Regions from separate parts of the Arthrobacter sp. 24S4-2 genome, predicted to be linked through region 1. Evidence: predicted binding sites of a transcription regulator. Region 1 holds the regulator's gene; each other region holds the start of a gene.
The links. The regulator HrcA, encoded in region 1, represses chaperone genes, less so after heat shock. The targets are predictions, from matches to a motif close to TTNGCACTCGNNNNNNNCGAGTGCNAA.

Region 2: groES (co-chaperone GroES) is a predicted target of HrcA. The motif match lies at 2,432-2,458, and genes of this name have one in related genera.
Region 3: groL (chaperonin GroEL) is a predicted target of HrcA. The motif match lies at 2,091-2,117, and genes of this name have one in related genera.
Region 4: FCN77_RS18460 (FmdB family zinc ribbon protein) is a predicted target of HrcA. The motif match lies at 2,070-2,096, and genes of this name have one in related genera.

Annotation. Positions count from the first base shown of each region.
Region 1 covers NZ_CP040018.1:3,157,316-3,161,523, forward strand. The annotation lists partial or broken gene FCN77_RS26965 (SAM-dependent methyltransferase) at 1-40, shown strand, start outside; gene FCN77_RS14600 (16S rRNA (uracil(1498)-N(3))-methyltransferase) at 90-914, opposite strand; gene dnaJ (molecular chaperone DnaJ) at 917-2,044, opposite strand; gene hrcA (heat-inducible transcriptional repressor HrcA) at 2,153-3,166, opposite strand; gene FCN77_RS14615 (DUF3097 domain-containing protein) at 3,414-4,208, shown strand, end outside.
Region 2 covers NZ_CP040018.1:4,005,092-4,009,299, forward strand. The annotation lists gene FCN77_RS18540 (response regulator transcription factor) at 1-108, opposite strand, end outside; gene groL (chaperonin GroEL) at 292-1,902, opposite strand; gene groES (co-chaperone GroES) at 1,979-2,272, opposite strand; gene FCN77_RS18555 (hypothetical protein) at 2,480-2,878, opposite strand; gene FCN77_RS18560 (class I SAM-dependent methyltransferase) at 2,934-4,178, shown strand.
Region 3 covers NZ_CP040018.1:920,588-924,795, forward strand. The annotation lists gene FCN77_RS04360 (LytR C-terminal domain-containing protein) at 1-335, shown strand, start outside; gene FCN77_RS04365 (cold-shock protein) at 504-707, shown strand; gene FCN77_RS04370 (ABC transporter substrate-binding protein) at 740-2,005, shown strand; gene groL (chaperonin GroEL) at 2,301-3,938, shown strand; gene FCN77_RS04380 (ribonuclease HI family protein) at 4,110-4,208, shown strand, end outside.
Region 4 covers NZ_CP040018.1:3,978,233-3,982,440, forward strand. The annotation lists gene FCN77_RS18445 (GNAT family N-acetyltransferase) at 1-437, opposite strand, end outside; gene galU (UTP--glucose-1-phosphate uridylyltransferase GalU) at 444-1,349, opposite strand; gene FCN77_RS18455 (5-formyltetrahydrofolate cyclo-ligase) at 1,448-2,044, shown strand; gene FCN77_RS18460 (FmdB family zinc ribbon protein) at 2,184-2,441, shown strand; gene FCN77_RS18465 (Flp pilus assembly protein CpaB) at 2,544-3,338, shown strand; gene FCN77_RS18470 (AAA family ATPase) at 3,362-4,208, opposite strand, start outside.

The sequences.
Region 1 (4,208 bases):
GTACCGGCTCACTGCACAGGTGCCGCCTCACATGCCGTAACACAATACGGACGACCGCGCAGGAACGGGCTGACAGCTAAGAGAGGGGGCTACCAGCGGCCGAGGATGTCGCTCGCGAGCACCGTGGCAGCGGGTCCCGCCGTGGATGACCTCAGCACGTGGTGGCCCAGCAGTGCGGTCACCGCGCCGGCGCTGCAGAGCTTGGTGACCTCCCGCGGGCTGATGCCGCCTTCCGGGCCCACGATGAGCAGGATTTCTCTCGGCTCGGAACTGTCGTTCCCCCCGTCGCCGTGACGCCCGCCGCCGGGAGCCCCGCCGTCGGAATTTTCGCCGTCGCCGTCGCGCCAGGCCTCCAGCACGTTGCGGAGCGGCCGGACCGCATCCTCATGGAGGATGACCGCCAGGTCCGCCGCGGACACGGCGGCCTGCAGTCCGGCACCGTCTACGGCGGCGCGGACCTCCGGGATCCAGGCCCGGCGCGCCTGCTTGGCGGCTGCGGTCACCACGGACTGCCATTTGGCGTGCGCCTTGGCCGCCCGTTCGGCTTTCCAGCGGACGATGGAGCGTTCGGACTGCCACGGGATGATCGCATCGATCCCGAGCTCAGTGGCGGTTTCTGCAGCGAGTTCATCGCGGTCGCCTTTGGCCAGCGCCTGGACCAGGACCAGCCGCAGTGCAGGGCGTTCTTCCGTCTCGAGTGCCGTGCACTCCACGGTCAGCTCCCCCGGGCCAACGGCCGCGACGGTACCGGTGAGCCGTTTGCCTGCACCGTCCGCTATGTCAACGGCTTCCCCGACCGTGAGCCGCTTGACGGTGACGGCGTGCCTGGCCTCGGGTCCATGCAGCACGAAGTGCGTGCCGGGGCCCTGCTGGTCCAGTGCTCCGGGGCTTGCGAAAAAGACGGGGTTGCTCACCGCTACAGGTTACCGAGCCGGTCCCGCAGCTTGGCGAAGACACCGCCGCTGGCGGCGAGTTTCCCCTCGGTGTACTGCTCACCGCGGAGTTTGGCGAGCTGCCGCAGCAGGTCCTCCTGTGCTGAATCCAGCTTGGCGGGGGTCTCCACCTGCAGGTGGACTTTCAGGTCGCCACGGCCGTAGCCGCGGAGATGCGTGACGCCGAGTCCGCGCAGGGTGATGACCTCACCCGACTGGGTGCCGGCCTTGACGTCGATTTCCTGCTTGCCGTCGAACGTCTCGAGGCTGAGTTCCGTGCCCAAGGCAGCGGCAGTCATGGGGATGCTGAGGGTCGCGTGGAGATCGTCGCCGTCACGCAGGTAGGTGGAGTCACTATTGACCCGGATCTCGACATAGAGGTCACCTGAGGGACCACCGGCCGGTCCGGCTTCGCCCTGGCCGCCGAGCTGGATGCGGGTTCCGGTGGCGACGCCGGCGGGAACCTTGACCGTCAGCGTCCGTCGGCTGCGGATCCGGCCCTGCCCGTTGCACTCGTTGCAGGGGTCCTTGATGACGGTGCCAAAGCCCTCGCAGGAGCCGCACGGTGCTGCCGTCATGACCTGGCCGAGGATGGAGCGGACCGCCCGCTGGACCTGGCCGCTGCCGCCGCAGATGTCGCAGCGTTCGGGGTGCGTGCCGGCGCGGCAGCAGGATCCCTCGCAGGTGGGGCAGGTAACGGCCGTGTCCACTTCAAGCTTTTTGTTGACGCCGAAAACTGCGTCGCGAAGGTCGATCCGGACGCTGATGAGGGCGTCCTGGCCGCGGCGTACCCGTGAGGCGGGCCCGGAGGAACCGCCGGCGCCGAAGAAGGTGTCGAAGATGTCCTGGAATGCGAAGCCCTGGCCCGCGTATCCCGCTCCGCCGAAACCGTTATCGGTGCCGTTTTCGTTGCCTGTGGTGTCGTACACGCGGCGCTTTTGGGGATCGGACAGCACTTCGTAGGCGTGCGTGACAGCCTTGAAGCGGTCCGAAGCGTCCTCACCGGGATTGACGTCCGGGTGCAAAGTGCGCGCAAGCTTTCGGTAGGCCTTCTTGATCTCTTCGCCCGTCGCTTCGGGTGAGACTCCAAGAACGTCGTAGTGGCTGCTCAAAGTTCGTATCTCTTCCTGGTTGTACTGCCTGTGATGCTTCTGCCATGTCCCGGAAGCCGGGACCCGGAGGCCGGGACCCGGAGGCCTGGTTGGCTGATACCGGACCGGTCACGGTCCGAGGATCCTGGAAAGGTAGCGTGCCACGGCACGGACCGCGGCCATCGTGGTGGGATAGTCCATCCGGGTGGGGCCGAGGACGCCAACCTTGGCGCTTGAACCGGGACCGTAGCCTGTGGCCACCACCGATGCCTCGGCGAGGCCGTCGTACGGATTCTCGCGGCCGATGCTGACGGTCACGCCGCGGGGATCCTGCGCCATCTCGCTGAGGAGCCGGAGCATGACCACCTGTTCCTCGAGTGCTTCGAGAACCGGACCGATGCTCAGCGGGAAATCAACGTTGGATCGTGCGAGGTTGGCCGTTCCGGCCATGACCATCCGTTCCTCGCGCGTGCTGCTGGCAAGCGAGTCCAGGCCCCGCGCCAGCGCCTGCGCGGCATGGCGGCGCGCCGGTTCGGAGCCGGCGACGACGGCGGGAAGCGCCTGCGGGAGAACGCTGAGCGGGGTGCCCGCCAGGCTCCTAAGGAAACGCGTGCGAAGGTCCGAGAGGGCATCGTCGCCGATGTCCTGGCCAACGTCGATAACGCGCTGCTCAACCTTTCCGGTGTCCGCGATCAGCACGATCAGGACCTGGCGCGGCGCCAGCAGCACGAACTCGATGTGCCGCACCAAGGCCCGGCTCAGGTGCGGATACTGCACCACGGCCACCTGGTTGGTCAGCTGCGAGAGCAGCCGCACAGTCCGTTCCAGGACATCGTCAAGGTCGTCGGACCCTTCCAACAGGGTCTGGATGGCGCGCCGCTCAGCCTGCGACAGCGGCTTGACGGCGGAAATCTGGTCCACGAAGAGCCGGTAGCCCTTGTCCGTGGGGATCCGGCCGGCACTGGTATGAGGCGCGGTGATCAGCCCCTCGTCTTCCAGGGCGGCCATGTCATTGCGGATCGTGGCGCTGGAAACGCCAAGGTGATGCCGTTCCACCAGCGCCTTGGAGCCAACAGGTTCGCGGGAATGGACGTAGTCCTCCACAATGGCGCGCAACACTTCCAGCTTGCGTGGTTCGCTCATTCTCCACCTCCGATCGGCTCTTCCCTGGCGGGGGCCGGGCATTGCACCAAGGGCAAATGCCGGTTCCCGTTAGCACTCGTCATGTCTAAGTGCTAACCAGTCTAATATGAGTCACCGCGTTGTTAGCATTGGTACCGCTCCGGGCGAAACTCCGGGCGCGGGACTGGACGTGAACATTCGCGAAGGCACGGCCGCCCTGATTCGCTTCTCCTGTTTATTTTTTCTAGCGCAAGGCTGTGTCTATCCGATGTCGTACCAGAACTGGGGCCCACAGGACATCTCGGCCCCCCGGAAAACGGAGCTACCCGAGGTGCCGGTGGAACGCGGCATGGTCCTGGAGGACGTGCAGTCCGGGTGGGTCGGCGCGGTCACCAGGGTGGAAAAGTCCGGCGGCATGCACATCGTGGCGCTCGAGGACCGGCGGGGGAAGTCACGCACCTTCAAGCTCGGCTACGGATTCCTGCTGGAGGGCCTGCCCATCCGGCTGATGCCGCCCGCCCCCCGCGCCCAGGCAGCGCCGGCAGGATCCAACAGGACTGCTTCGGGTTCCGTGCGCGTTGCAGGGCAACGCGCCCAAGTGGCCAAGGCCAGCCGGATCTGGGTGGAAGGCAAGCACGACGCCGAACTCGTGGAAAAGGTCTGGGGCGACGACCTCCGGGTGGAAGGCATCGTCGTCGAACCCCTGCATGGCATTGACGACCTCACGGCCGCCGTTGCCGCATTCGGGCCGGGACCCGGCCGTCGGCTGGGCGTCCTTGTGGACCACCTGGTGCAAAATTCGAAGGAATCCCGGATCGCCGACGCTGTTATGGCCTCGCCCGGCGCCGCGGGCAACGTCCTGATTGTGGGCCACCCCTATGTTGATGTGTGGCAGGCGATCCGCCCGGGCGTGCTGGGCATTGGGGCGTGGCCGGTGATTCCCCGCGGCGTGGACTGGAAGACAGGGATCCTCACGGCCTTCGGCTGGCCCCACGAAACGAAGGAGGACATTGGCCTGGGCTGGCAGAAGCTGCTGGGCGCTGTGCGGAGTTATGCGGACCTG
Region 2 (4,208 bases), 850 kb from region 1:
GAGTCCGCCCCTCCGGTCGGCGTCCAGGAAGTGCTCGAAGGCCTCGGTCCAGCGATGCTCCTCGAAGGCGGAACGGCCCCGGTCAAGACCGGCTTCAGACGATGCCATGGTGCCTCCCCGCGGATCCGCCCGGCCTCGCCGGCACGGTCAGCGTCCCTTCTTTAAGCGCCACGGTACGCCGGGCCTGCCGGGGGCACAAGCTCTGCCAGCGCGCCCGGAATGGAAGGCAAATGGGCACGAAAAAGCCGGCCCGGCGGAGGCCGGGCCGGCCTTTACTGCATTGGCTGCAAGCTAGTGCTTGTGGCCTGCGTGCTCGTCCTCGTCGGCCGGCTTTTCAACAACGAGGGTCTCGGTGGTGAGAACCAGCGCTGCGATGGAAGCGGCGTTGCGGAGGGCTGCGCGCGTCACCTTGACGGGGTCGATGACACCGGCGGCGATGAGGTCCTCGTAGTCGCCGGTTTTGGCGTTGAAGCCCTGGTTGACGGCAGACTCGGCAACCTTGGCCGCGACGACGTAGCCGTCGAAGCCGGCGTTCTGGGCAATCCAGCGCAGCGGCTGGACCAGTGCGCGGCGGACGATGCCCACAGCAGCAGCTGCGTCACCTTCGAGAGCCGTGACGGAGGGATCCTCGTCCAGTGCCTTCAGGGCGTGGATGAGGGCGGAGCCGCCACCGGCCACGATGCCTTCTTCGAGGGCAGCGCGGGTTGAGGACACTGCGTCCTCGATGCGGTGCTTCTTTTCCTTCAGCTCGACCTCGGTGGCTGCGCCGACCTTGATCACGCCGATGCCGCCGGCCAGCTTGGCCAGGCGTTCCTGCAGCTTTTCCTTGTCCCAGTCGGAGTCGGTGCGGGTAACTTCGGCGCGCAGCTGGGCAACCCGTGCTGCAACGTCCTCGGCCGATCCGGCGCCGTCAACGATGGTGGTGTTGTCCTTGGTGACCGTGATGCGGCGGGCGGTACCCAGCACCTCCAGGCCAACGGAATCCAGGCTGAGGCCCAGTTCCGGGGAGACAACCTGTGCACCGGTGAGGGTGGCGATGTCCTGCAGCATTGCCTTGCGGCGGTCACCGAAGCCGGGAGCCTTGACCGCAACAACGTTCAGGGTGCCGCGGATGCGGTTGACGATCAGCGTGGACAGGGCCTCGCCCTCGACGTCCTCGGCAATGATGAACAGCGGCTTGGAGCTCTGCAGCGCCTTCTCCAGCAGCGGCAGGAAGTCCTGGATCGAGGAGATCTTGCCCTGGTTGATCAGGATGAGTGCGTCTTCAAGGACTGCTTCCTGGCGTTCCGCGTCGGTGACGAAGTACGGGGACAGGTAGCCCTTGTCGAACTGCATGCCCTCGGTGAGGACCAGCTCGGTCTGCGTGGTGGAGGACTCCTCGATGGTGATCACACCATCCTTGCCGACCTTGCCGAATGCCTCGGCCAGGAGCTCGCCGATCTCATCGCTCTGGGCCGAGATGGCTGCAACGTTCGCAACCTGCGTGCCTTCAACGGGACGGGCGTTCTCCAGCAGGCGGGCTGCAACGGCTTCGACGGAAACCTCGATGCCGCGCTTGATCTGGCCGGGAGCGGCGCCAGCAGCAACGTTGCGCAGGCCTTCCTTGACCAGTGCCTGTGCGAGCACGGTGGCGGTGGTGGTGCCGTCACCGGCAACATCGTTGGTCTTCGTGGCGACTTCCTTGGCCAGCTGCGCGCCGAGGTTTTCGTACGGGTCGTCCAATTCGATTTCACGGGCGATGGTGACGCCGTCGTTGGTGATCGTGGGAGCGCCCCACTTCTTGTCCAGCACGACGTTGCGGCCGCGCGGGCCAAGCGTCACCTTGACCGTGTTGGCGAGCTTGTCGATGCCGGCTTCGAGCGACCGGCGGGCAGCGTCGTTAAACGCAAGCTGCTTTGCCATGGTTTTGTCCTTTCAAGACAGAAACCCCGCGCGCTGTTCCGGTCTGAGACGGAACAGCAGCGCGGGGATCCAAGAGTTACTTAACTACGATCGCCAGAACGTCGCGGGCGGACAGCACGAGGTACTCGGTGCCGCCGGTCTTGACTTCGGTTCCGCCGTACTTGGAGTAGATAACAACATCGCCAACGGCGACGTCGACCGGAACGCGGTTACCGTCCTCGAAGCGGCCGGGGCCTACTGCGACAACTTCGCCTTCCTGCGGCTTTTCCTGCGCGGAGTCCGGGATGACCAGGCCGGAAGCCGTGGTCTGCTCGGCTTCGAGCGGGCGGACAACAATACGATCCTCAAGAGGCTTAATAGAGACCGACACTCGGACCTCTCCTTCTTCGTCAGCAAATTCATGGACTGGAAAACTGCTGCGCCTCAGCGTGCAAACCGTCGTCGCGGTGCCGGCAGCAGCATGGCTGGCAGTTCTCCATGTGTTAGCACCCTCCTAGGGAGAGTGCTAATGATGACTCTATGTAAGTGGTTAGCACTCGGTCAAGGCGAGTGCCAGAATTTGTTCCCGGGCGACCGGTTAGCGTCCGGCCAGATCCTCGAAGTCGACGTCGTCGCCGTCGTCCGTGTCGTCGTCGTTCGTAACGTTGCGGTTCCGGTAGAGAACGACGGCGGCCGCGGCAGCCGTGACCACCGAGGCAATCAGGAACACCACGCCGCCGGTGCGGACTGCGGTGTACGACTCCCGGATTTCGCGTGCCTCGTCGGTGGCGTCCTGGATGTTCTTGCCGCCCACGGAATACACCGTTGCGTTGAAGGAGTCCAGGAAGAAGATGATTAGCAGGAGCGCGAGGCACACCACGGCGATTGCCGAACCGGCGATCAGCGCAGGCCGGGCGTACCTTGCAAGGCCCGTGCGTTGGTGGTGGTCATTGCCCTGATCATCGACGGGTGGCTGCGGCCCTGCGCTGTCTTCCATGCCCCCAACCCTATCGGCACCGTGGCTGTCCGGCCTCTCGATTAGGCTTGATGACATGGCTGACGCACCGCAGGACCTGATCGCCCCACTCCTGACCAGTGAAGGCTGGGAGCTGCTCGCATCGCTGGGGCCGTACCGCGAGGACGAGGCGTTCCGGCTCAATGACTCGCTTCGGAAGGCCGGCCACTCCCCCGCCCTGGTGTCCGCGGTCCTCACCCAGTCCCGGCTGCGGACCAAGGCCGAGGCGAAGTTCGGCGAATTCGCCCGGCAGATGATTTTCACCCAGGCCGGGCTGGAGCAGGCCACGCGGCTCAACGTTGCGGCCCGGCACGCCGAACGCTTCGCGGCCGCCGGGATTGGCCATGTGGCGGACCTCGGCTGCGGGCTGGGCGCCGATTCGATGGCGCTGGCCTCCATGGACATCAAGGTCACCGCCGTGGAAATGGACGAGACCACCGCCGCCTGCGCCACCATGAACCTCATTCCGTTCCCGCACGCCAGCGTGGTCCACTCCGATGCCACCTCCGTTCCGCTCGACGGGGTGGACGGCGTCTGGCTGGACCCGGCCCGCCGCACCACGTCCACATCCGGGACCCGGAGAATCTGGGATCCGGAGGAGTTCTCCCCGCCACTGTCCTTCGTGGAATCCCTCGCAGCGTCGGGACGGGCGGTGGGTGTGAAGATGGGCCCCGGCATCCCGCACGATTCAGTTCCCGCCGGCTGCGAGGCGCAGTGGGTTTCGGTGGGCGGCGACGTCACCGAGGTCACGCTGTGGTTCAACGCGGTCAGCCGGCCCGGCATCCGGCGGGCAGCCCTGCTGCTCGGCCCGCAGGGCGCCGCCGAGATCACCAGCACGGAAGAGTTCGACGGCGGTCCCGTCGCCCCGGTGGGCCCGGTGGCGGGCTACCTGTACGAGCCGGACGGCGCCGTCATCCGGGCTGGGCTGGTGGCGGATGTCGCGGCCAGGCTCGGCGGCCACCTCCTGGACGAGCACATCGCCTACATCTGCGCGCCCGGGCTCGTGGATACTCCTTTTGCCAGGGCCTACAAGGTCCTGGAGGTCATGCCCTTCAACGTCAAGGCGCTGAAGGCATGGGTTAAACAGCACAACGTCGGCGTGCTGGACATCAAAAAGCGCGGCACCTCGGTGACCCCGGAGGAACTGCGCAAGCAGCTTCTCGCCGGGGGCAGGAACGGCGGGAAGGGTTCGAAGGGCAAAAAGACAGCCACCCTTGTCCTCACCAGGATCGGAGAGGACCGGGTGGCCATCTCGGTGGAGCCTGTACAGGCACAGGCCTAGCCGGCGCCGCAGGCTGCCGGGCCGGAGCTA
Region 3 (4,208 bases), 2.2 Mb from region 1:
GCGAGGCTCCCTCGGCTGGCGACTCTCCGTCCGCGTTGCCGGAAATTGAAGCGCAGTCTGTCGACAAAACCCAGCCTGTTGCCGTCTACAACGGAACCACGACGGCCGGCCTCGCCGGCCGGGTGAGCAGCAGCGTTACTGCCGCCGGCTGGAAGCTGGGGCCGGTTGGCAACTGGGGCGGAATGCCGCAGCAGTCCTCCGTCATCTACTACAACGGGGCTGCCCAGAAAGCCAACGCCGAAGCCTTGGGTGACCTCCTCAACATCACCTCGCTGGTGGACTCACCGGAGTTCCAACAGCCGGTTGTTGTAGTCCTCGGGCCCGGGTTCCAGTAGGAATTCGGTTACGCCTGAATAACTATTGGGGGCAGGCAGGCTAGAGCCCTGCACCCGGCAAAGAGCACTGGCTAGAGTGATTCCGGACGCCGCCCCGTATTTCACGGACGGTCCAAACGGCGCACAGCGACGTGTGCCGAACAGAAGCAACCGGAAAGTGTGGGCAACATGGCATTGGGAACCGTCAAATGGTTCAACGCCGAAAAAGGCTATGGCTTCATCACCGTTGACTCCTCCGGTGACGATGTCTTCGTCCACTGGTCCGCCATCGAGGGTGAGGGCTACAGGGCCCTGGATGAAGGGCAGCGCGTGCAGCTCGAAATCGGCGAAGGCGAGAAGGGTCCGCAGGCAGAGAACGTCCGGCCCGCCTGATGGTCTACTCCGCGGCAGCGCATCGCAGCCGGATGCCTGAGCGCCCCCGGCAGGCAGGGCTGTACCGCCCAGGCGCCGTGATTCTTGCCGCAGCCGCGGCGCTGTCGTTGGCTGCATGCTCCGGCCAGGCGGGGAACGCACGCCTGGGCACGGTGGACGCCAGCGGAGACGGCACGCTGCGCATCGGCCTGATCCTGGACAACACCGGCCAGCAGGCGTTCCTCAATGCTTCGCAGCTCGCCGCCGCCAAGCTGGCGGTTCGGGAAATCAATGCCGCCGGGGGCCACAAGGGGCGGCCTGTCGAACTTCTTCCCGAGAAAATCAGCGACGACACGGCCGCGCAGGCCAAGGAACTCGTGGCAGCCAAGGCGGATGTTGTCATCGGCCCCACGGATTCCAGCCGCGCCCCGGGGGCCATCGACGTGCTCGCCAACGCCAAGGTGGCCATTATTTCTCCGGCGAACGCAGCGCAGGGCCTCAGCCATTACCGAAGCGGCGGATACTACTTCCGGACGTCCGCGGCAGATGTGGCCCAGGCGTCAGTTCTGGTCAAACTTGCCAAAGACGGCGGAGCACGGACGATCGCTGTTGTGCACGAAGAAGGCAGCTACGGCAAGGACGTCTCCGTTGCCGTGGCCGGTGCGGCCAAGGCCGCCGGCCTGGGCGTCGTGTCAGACGCTGCATTCACTCCGGGTCAGGCACAACAGGCCGCAGCGGCTGCCAGAGCGGCCGGACCCGACGCCGTCGTGCTCGTTGCGCGCGAAGGCGCTCAGGGCGCCATGGCCGAACTCAACAACGCCGGCCTGGCGGGCGGGAAGCTCGTCCTCAGCGACGGCGCCATCAAGCAATACGGCTCAGCACTTGGATCCAAGGCGCTGGACGGCGCCCGAGGTGTCCTGCCCGGAGTCTTCCCGTCGGCACATTTCCAAGGTGAACTGGTGGCCGTCGACCCCGACCTCAAGGACATGACTTTTGCGGCGGAGACCTACGATGCCGTGAACCTTGCGGCCATCGCCGCGGCCTCTGCGGCCGACGACGCCGGATCCTCCATCGCTGCGCAGCTGATGGCGGTCTCCGGGCAGCAGGGAACGGGCGCGGCGGAAGTATGCCGGAGCTACAAGGAATGCGCTGACGCGATCAGGGCCGGAAAGCCAGCGGACTACGACGGCGAGTCCGGGCGGATCGGCTTCGACGCCAACGGGGACGTGACGTCCGCGAACTACATGGTGTTCACCTACGCGGCAGACAACAGGGCAAAGATGAGCGGAAGCGAAATGGCAGCCCGCACCGGCAGCTGATCGCTCCTAGCGTATTGCCGGCGCCCTGAGGCCATTGTCCGCGGCTTCTGCTTGCACTCTCCCCGGGGGAGTGCTAATTATTGATTTAGCACTCCCACGGACTGACTGCTAAATCGACGCCCGGTTCCGGCCGGTCGCGGAGTGAGCGGGCAGGCCAAGGAGCGAAAGAAATACCTGGCTGGGGTGAGATCCCATCCGTGCGGCGTACAGAGGCCGCCGGTGAAGGATCGTCCGTCGCGGGCACCGCAGTGCAAGGTTCATTCTTAACGACTGTCCCGAAAGGACTACTGCCGTTATGGCCAAGATCATTGCATTTGATGAAGAGGCACGCCGCGGCCTTGAGCGGGGCCTGAATATCCTCGCCGACGCCGTCAAGGTCACCCTCGGCCCGCGTGGACGCAACGTCGTCCTCGAAAAGAAGTGGGGCGCGCCCACGATCACCAACGATGGTGTTTCCATCGCCAAGGAGATCGAGCTGGACGATCCCTACGAGAAGATCGGCGCCGAGCTGGTCAAGGAAGTTGCCAAGAAGACGGATGACGTCGCTGGCGACGGCACCACCACCGCAACCGTCCTGGCACAGGCCCTGGTCAAGGAAGGCCTGCGCAACGTCGCAGCCGGCGCTGACCCGCTGTCCCTGAAGCGCGGCATCGAGAAGGCTGTCGAAGCCGTCACCCAGGAACTCCTGGCCTCCGCCAAGGAAATCGAAACCAAGGAAGAGATCGCCGCCACGGCATCCATCTCCGCCGGTGACGAAGAAATCGGTGCCCTCATTGCTGAAGCCCTGGACAAGGTCGGCAAGGAAGGTGTCATCACCGTCGAGGAGTCCAACACCTTCGGCCTGGAGCTTGAGCTCACCGAGGGCATGCGCTTCGACAAGGGTTACATCTCCGCTTACTTCGTCACCGACGCAGAGCGCCAGGAAACGGTCCTCGAAGACCCGTACATCCTGATCGTTAACTCCAAGATCTCGAACGTCAAGGAACTGGTTGCCGTCCTTGAGAAGGTCATGCAGTCCAGCAAGCCGCTGCTGATCATCGCCGAAGACATCGAAGGCGAAGCCCTGGCCACCCTGATCGTCAACAAGATCCGTGGCACCTTCAAGTCCGTCGCCGTCAAGGCTCCGGGCTTCGGCGACCGCCGCAAGGCCCAGCTCGCAGACATCGCCATCCTCACCGGTGGCCAGGTCATCTCCGAGGAAGTCGGCCTCAAGCTGGAGAACGCAGGCCTGGAACTCCTGGGCCGCGCCCGCAAGGTCACCGTGACCAAGGACGAGACCACCATCGTCGAGGGCGCAGGCGACGCCGACCAGATCGCCGGCCGCGTGTCCCAGATCCGTGCCGAGATCGAGAACTCCGATTCGGACTACGACCGCGAGAAGCTGCAGGAACGCCTGGCCAAGCTGGCCGGCGGCGTTGCAGTCATCAAAGCCGGTGCCGCAACCGAAGTTGAGCTCAAGGAACGCAAGCACCGCATTGAGGACGCTGTCCGCAACGCCAAGGCTGCTGTTGAAGAAGGCATCGTTGCCGGCGGTGGCGTTGCCCTGATCCAGGCCGGTGCCAAGGCATTCGCCAACCTGCAGCTCGAAGGCGACGAAGCAACGGGTGCTAACATCGTCCGCGTTGCCATCGACGCCCCGCTGAAGCAGATTGCCTACAACGCCGGCCTCGAGCCGGGCGTTGTTGTGGACAAGGTCCGCGGATTGCCTGCCGGTCACGGCCTGAACGCCGCAACCGGACAGTACGTCGACCTGCTGGCTGCCGGCATCAACGACCCCGTAAAGGTAACGCGCTCTGCACTCCAGAACGCAGCATCCATCGCGGGTCTGTTCCTCACCACCGAGGCTGTAGTGGCCGACAAGCCGGAGAAGAACTCCCCGGCCATGGGCGGCGGCGACGACATGGGCGGCATGGGCGGCATGGGCGGTTTCTAGCCCGTCCAACCGCGCCTAAGCGCAAAAAAGTGCGGCTCCCTCGAATCGAGGGGGCCGCACTTTGCGTTGGCAGGGCAGACGCGAACGATTCCGGCATCTTAGCTTCGCTTTTCAGCGCTGTCCTCAACCGGAGAAAAACACAATGTCGGAGTGGTCTGGCAGGATGGTTCGGTGACGATTACTGCAGCAGCCGATGGTTCGGCATTAGGAAATCCCGGTCCGGCAGGCTGGGCCTGGTATGTGAACGATGATTGTTGGCGCGCGGGCGGC
Region 4 (4,208 bases), 820 kb from region 1:
ATGTTGATTTCCATCCGGTGCAGTCCGAGGGCTCCGAAGCAGTGATCGGTGGCCATGGCCACGGCCGTGGGCGCGATGCCCCGGCCGGCGCAGGACTTGTCCACCCAGTAGCCCAGGGTGGCCATCATCGCCGAGCCCCAGATAATGGACGACACCGTCAGTTGCCCGACGATGACAGGATCCCGCTGCCCTGGTGTCCGTTCGGTGATCACAAAGGGCAATGCAGTGGCCTGGGCGGCCTGGGCGTTGAGGGACCTGACCATCTGCCGGTAGTCAGGCAACGCTCCGCCGGGAGCGGGATTCGAAGCCTCCCAGGGTGCCAGCCAGTCGGAATTCCGGGAGCGGACCGCCATCCATTCCTTGCGGTCGCGGTACCGGATGGGACGCAGCACAATATCGCCGCACTCCAGTGTCACCGGCCAGATACTGCCCCGCATGGGCCGTTACTTGGCCAGCGAGGCAGTGAACTCCGGCAGCCATTCGCGCAGGCCGGGGCCGAGGTCATCGCTGTCGCAGGCGAGCTGGACGCAGGCCTTGAGGTAGCTGAGCTTGTCCCCGGTGTCATAGCGGCGGCCGCGGAAGACGACGCCGTAGACGCCGTAACCTTCCCCGGTGCCGGCAGCAAGTTCCTGGAGGGCATCCGTGAGCTGGATTTCCCCACCACGGCCCGGTTTCGTGTTTTCGAGAACGTCGAAGACGGCGGGGTGCAGGACGTAGCGGCCGATCACGGCAAGGTTTGACGGCGCTTCATCTGCGTCGGGCTTTTCCACGAGCTTGCGGATCCGCACGTAGCCGTTCATGTCGGTTTCGTCGATGTCGGCGCAGCCGTACGCGCTGATCTGGGAAGGTTCCACCTCGATCAGGGCGACGACGGAGCCGCCGGTCTTGGCCTGGACCTCGATCATGGTGCTCAGCAATTCATCCCGGGCATCGATGAGGTCGTCGCCGAGCAGGACGGCGAACGGCTCATAGCCGACGTGCTGCTTTGCCCGCAGCACGGCGTGGCCAAGACCCATGGGGTCGCCCTGGCGGACATAGTGGATGTCGCCGAGGTTGCTTGCAGCCTGGATGGCTTCGAGCTTGGTGGTGTCGCCCTTGGCTTCAAGGGTGGCCTCCAGCGAGGGTACGCGGTCGAAGTGGTCTTCGAGGGCGCGCTTGTTCCGGCCGGTGATCATCAGGATGTCGGTGAGGCCGACGTTGACAGCCTCTTCGACGACATACTGGATCGCGGGCTTGTCCACGACCGGCAGCATTTCCTTGGGCATGGCCTTGGTGGCCGGGAGGAACCTCGTGCCGAGACCCGCAGCCGGGATGACAGCCTTGCGGACGGAAGTATTGGTGGTAGTCACTGGACTAATCTAACGTCAGGGGCCAAACATTGGGTAATTGCACGAACCGCCCGTTCAGCCCCGCACCGGGGCCGCCGGGCATGGAAGGACAGGCTCTGATGCCATCGAAGCAAGAGATCCGCTCCGCCCACAGAATCGAGCGTGCCGCTGTCTCTCCCGCGGGATTGGAAACCGCCGGAGCAGGCATCGCCCGCCACGGACTCCAGTGGGCCACGATGATTGCCGCGGGAGGGCGCAGCACGTTTGCCGCGTATCTGGGCGTGGGATTCGAGCCCCCCACGGTCCCCCTGATTACCGCGCTTCACGTCACCGGGCACCGGGTGCTGCTGCCTGTCTGCGGCCCGTCCCTGACCTTGACCTGGGTCTATTGGACCCCGGCGACCGAATTCGTCCGCAGCAGCTATGCCCCGATCGAGGAGCCTGTCGGCGAACGGCACGGCGCCGGGATCATGCAGGACGTGGCCGGGCTGTTCGTCCCCGCCACCGCCGTGGATCTCTCGGGAAACCGCATCGGCCAGGGTGGTGGCTACTACGACAAATTCCTGGGGGGCCTCGAAAGCGACGGCCTTCAGTTGCCCGCGGCTGCGGTGGTTTATGACGGCGAAGTCCTTCCGGCCGGCAGTATCCCCGCGGAGCCCTTTGACCGCCAGGTTCCGGTGGCGATCACTCCGTCGGGAATCACGCGCCTGATGTGAAGCACCCCCGCGGCGGATGATAGAATTGGCACTCAGGCCCTGCGACTGCTAAGGCCGGACATCCGTCGATAGACATATCGGCTGTGTTCCGAACCGGGCAGCACGGGACCTGCTCGTTTGTCCCAAAGGAGGATCCCCAGTGCCCACGTACGCATATGCCTGCAAGGACTGCAGCCACGCCTTCGAGATTGTGCAGTCGTTCACCGACAGCTCCCTGACCTCCTGCCCCGAGTGCGAGGGTGCGCTTCGCAAGAAGTTCAACAGCGTTGGCGTCGTCTTCAAGGGCTCCGGCTTCTACCGGACCGACTCCCGCGACACCAAGGGCGGCAGCGTCTCGCCCGCCCCGGCTGCGGCTCCCGCAGCTGCTCCCGCGGCAGCTGCCGCAGCCGCCAACTAACACCGGCGACGGCGTCCGCGGACGTTTCCCCACGAAGCCGTTTTCCACATAGGTCTTCCGTGGCCTGTCCGCAGCCGGCGGACCTTCCGTAGCGTGGCCGGTATGCCAGCCACCCTCCGCAGCAACGGACTTCCAACCACACGTGCCCGCAGCGCCAGGGCCCCGGGCCGCTCCGGCCCCGACCGGACTGCAGCCCCGCATTTGCGCCGGCAACCGTTCCGGTCCGGGCGCCCGGGCCGCACAGGACCGTCCGCGGTTCGGCGTCTCTCCGGGTGGCTTAACCGCAACCGCCGCCTCGCGGTCGCGCTGCTGCTGTGCGCGGCAGCCGGCATCTCCGTCCAGCAGCTGACGCCGGCCCCAGCCCACACGGTGACCGCCGTGGCGTCCGCAAGGGACCTCCCGGCAGGGGCTTCACTGACGGGCGCTGACGTGGTGGAGCTCAACGTGCCGCCGGGCCTGGTTCCTGCAGGAGCCTTCACCGATCCCGCCGCAGTCCAGGGCAAGCAACTTGCGGCGCCGCTGCGCAAAGGCCAGTTGCTGTCCGACGCGCAGCTGCTGGGGCCGGGGTTGCTGGCGGGCACAGCGCCCGGATCGGCAGCAGTGCCGTTGAGAATGGCCGATCCGTCTTCCATCCAGCTCGTGGCGCCGGGCCAACTGGTCAACATCGTCATGACCAACGGGACCGACTACGGCCAAGCGGCAGCATCTGAGGTCCTGGCGGCCTCCGTCCCGGTCCTCTGGACCTCCGGTCAGGGCGGAAAAACCGGCGAATGGCTGGGCACGGGCGAAACCGAAGGACTCATGGTGGTCGCCGCGGATCCCGACCAGGCCCGCAAGCTGGCCGGCGCTTCGACGCAGGGCAAGCTCTTCTTCGTGCTGGTGGGAGCTCCGGGCTGAGTCCTGCCTAAAGGTCGCGGCACTCAGCCCCAGTGCGGCGGCTTCTGTTCCTGGAGCCAGGCATCATGGTCATAGTCCGAGGCATGGTCTCCCCAGCGCTTCGGGTCATCTTCAGAGGCCTTGTTGGGCAGCACGCCGGCGGGCACGCCGGCGCCCACGGTCTGCTGTGTCCTGTTCGGTTCTGCCGTGGCCTCCGCGGTGCCGGCAGAATGGCTGCCCGCGTCTCTGCTATTGATGCTGGTGCTGCTGCTGTGTTCCATGCTGCTTTCCGTCTCGGGTTCCGCACTCGGGGCCGCGTTCCGGCCGGTGCCGGCCTGTTCCAAGGGTACCGAGTCAGGGTCCTTTGAAGCCACGCCGCCGAAACTGCCCGGCTCTTCGGTGCCGGACTCATCCGTACCCGACGCATCGGTGCCGGATTCATCGGTGCCGGTGCGGGACTGTCGGTTTGCGGACACCGCATTGTCGGACTCCGCGCTGTTCAGCGTCAGGTTATCGACGTCGTCCTCGAAGTACCCCTGTGAGGTGGTCTTGAGTCCGGTGACGGCCGGCTTCTCCAAACCCAGGTAGCCGCCGATGCGGTCAGCGCAGGCCGACGGGTCGGTGAACACCTCGATGGTCCACAGCGGCATGTACCGCCACCCCAGCCGCTCCAGCAGCTGCGGACGCAGCCGGCTTCGTTCACGGACACTCATGCGCCGGTACTGCTCGGTGCCGTCGGACTCAATGGCCACGGGTCTGGGGATCTCGGCCTCGTCATGCCCAATGGAATTCACCGGGTCCGCGGCGGCTGCCACGTCCAGGACGCCGTCGTATTGGTGCCAGACCCTGGCGCCCCGGGCGCGCAGCCGGTCACCCAGGTCTGCCACGAGC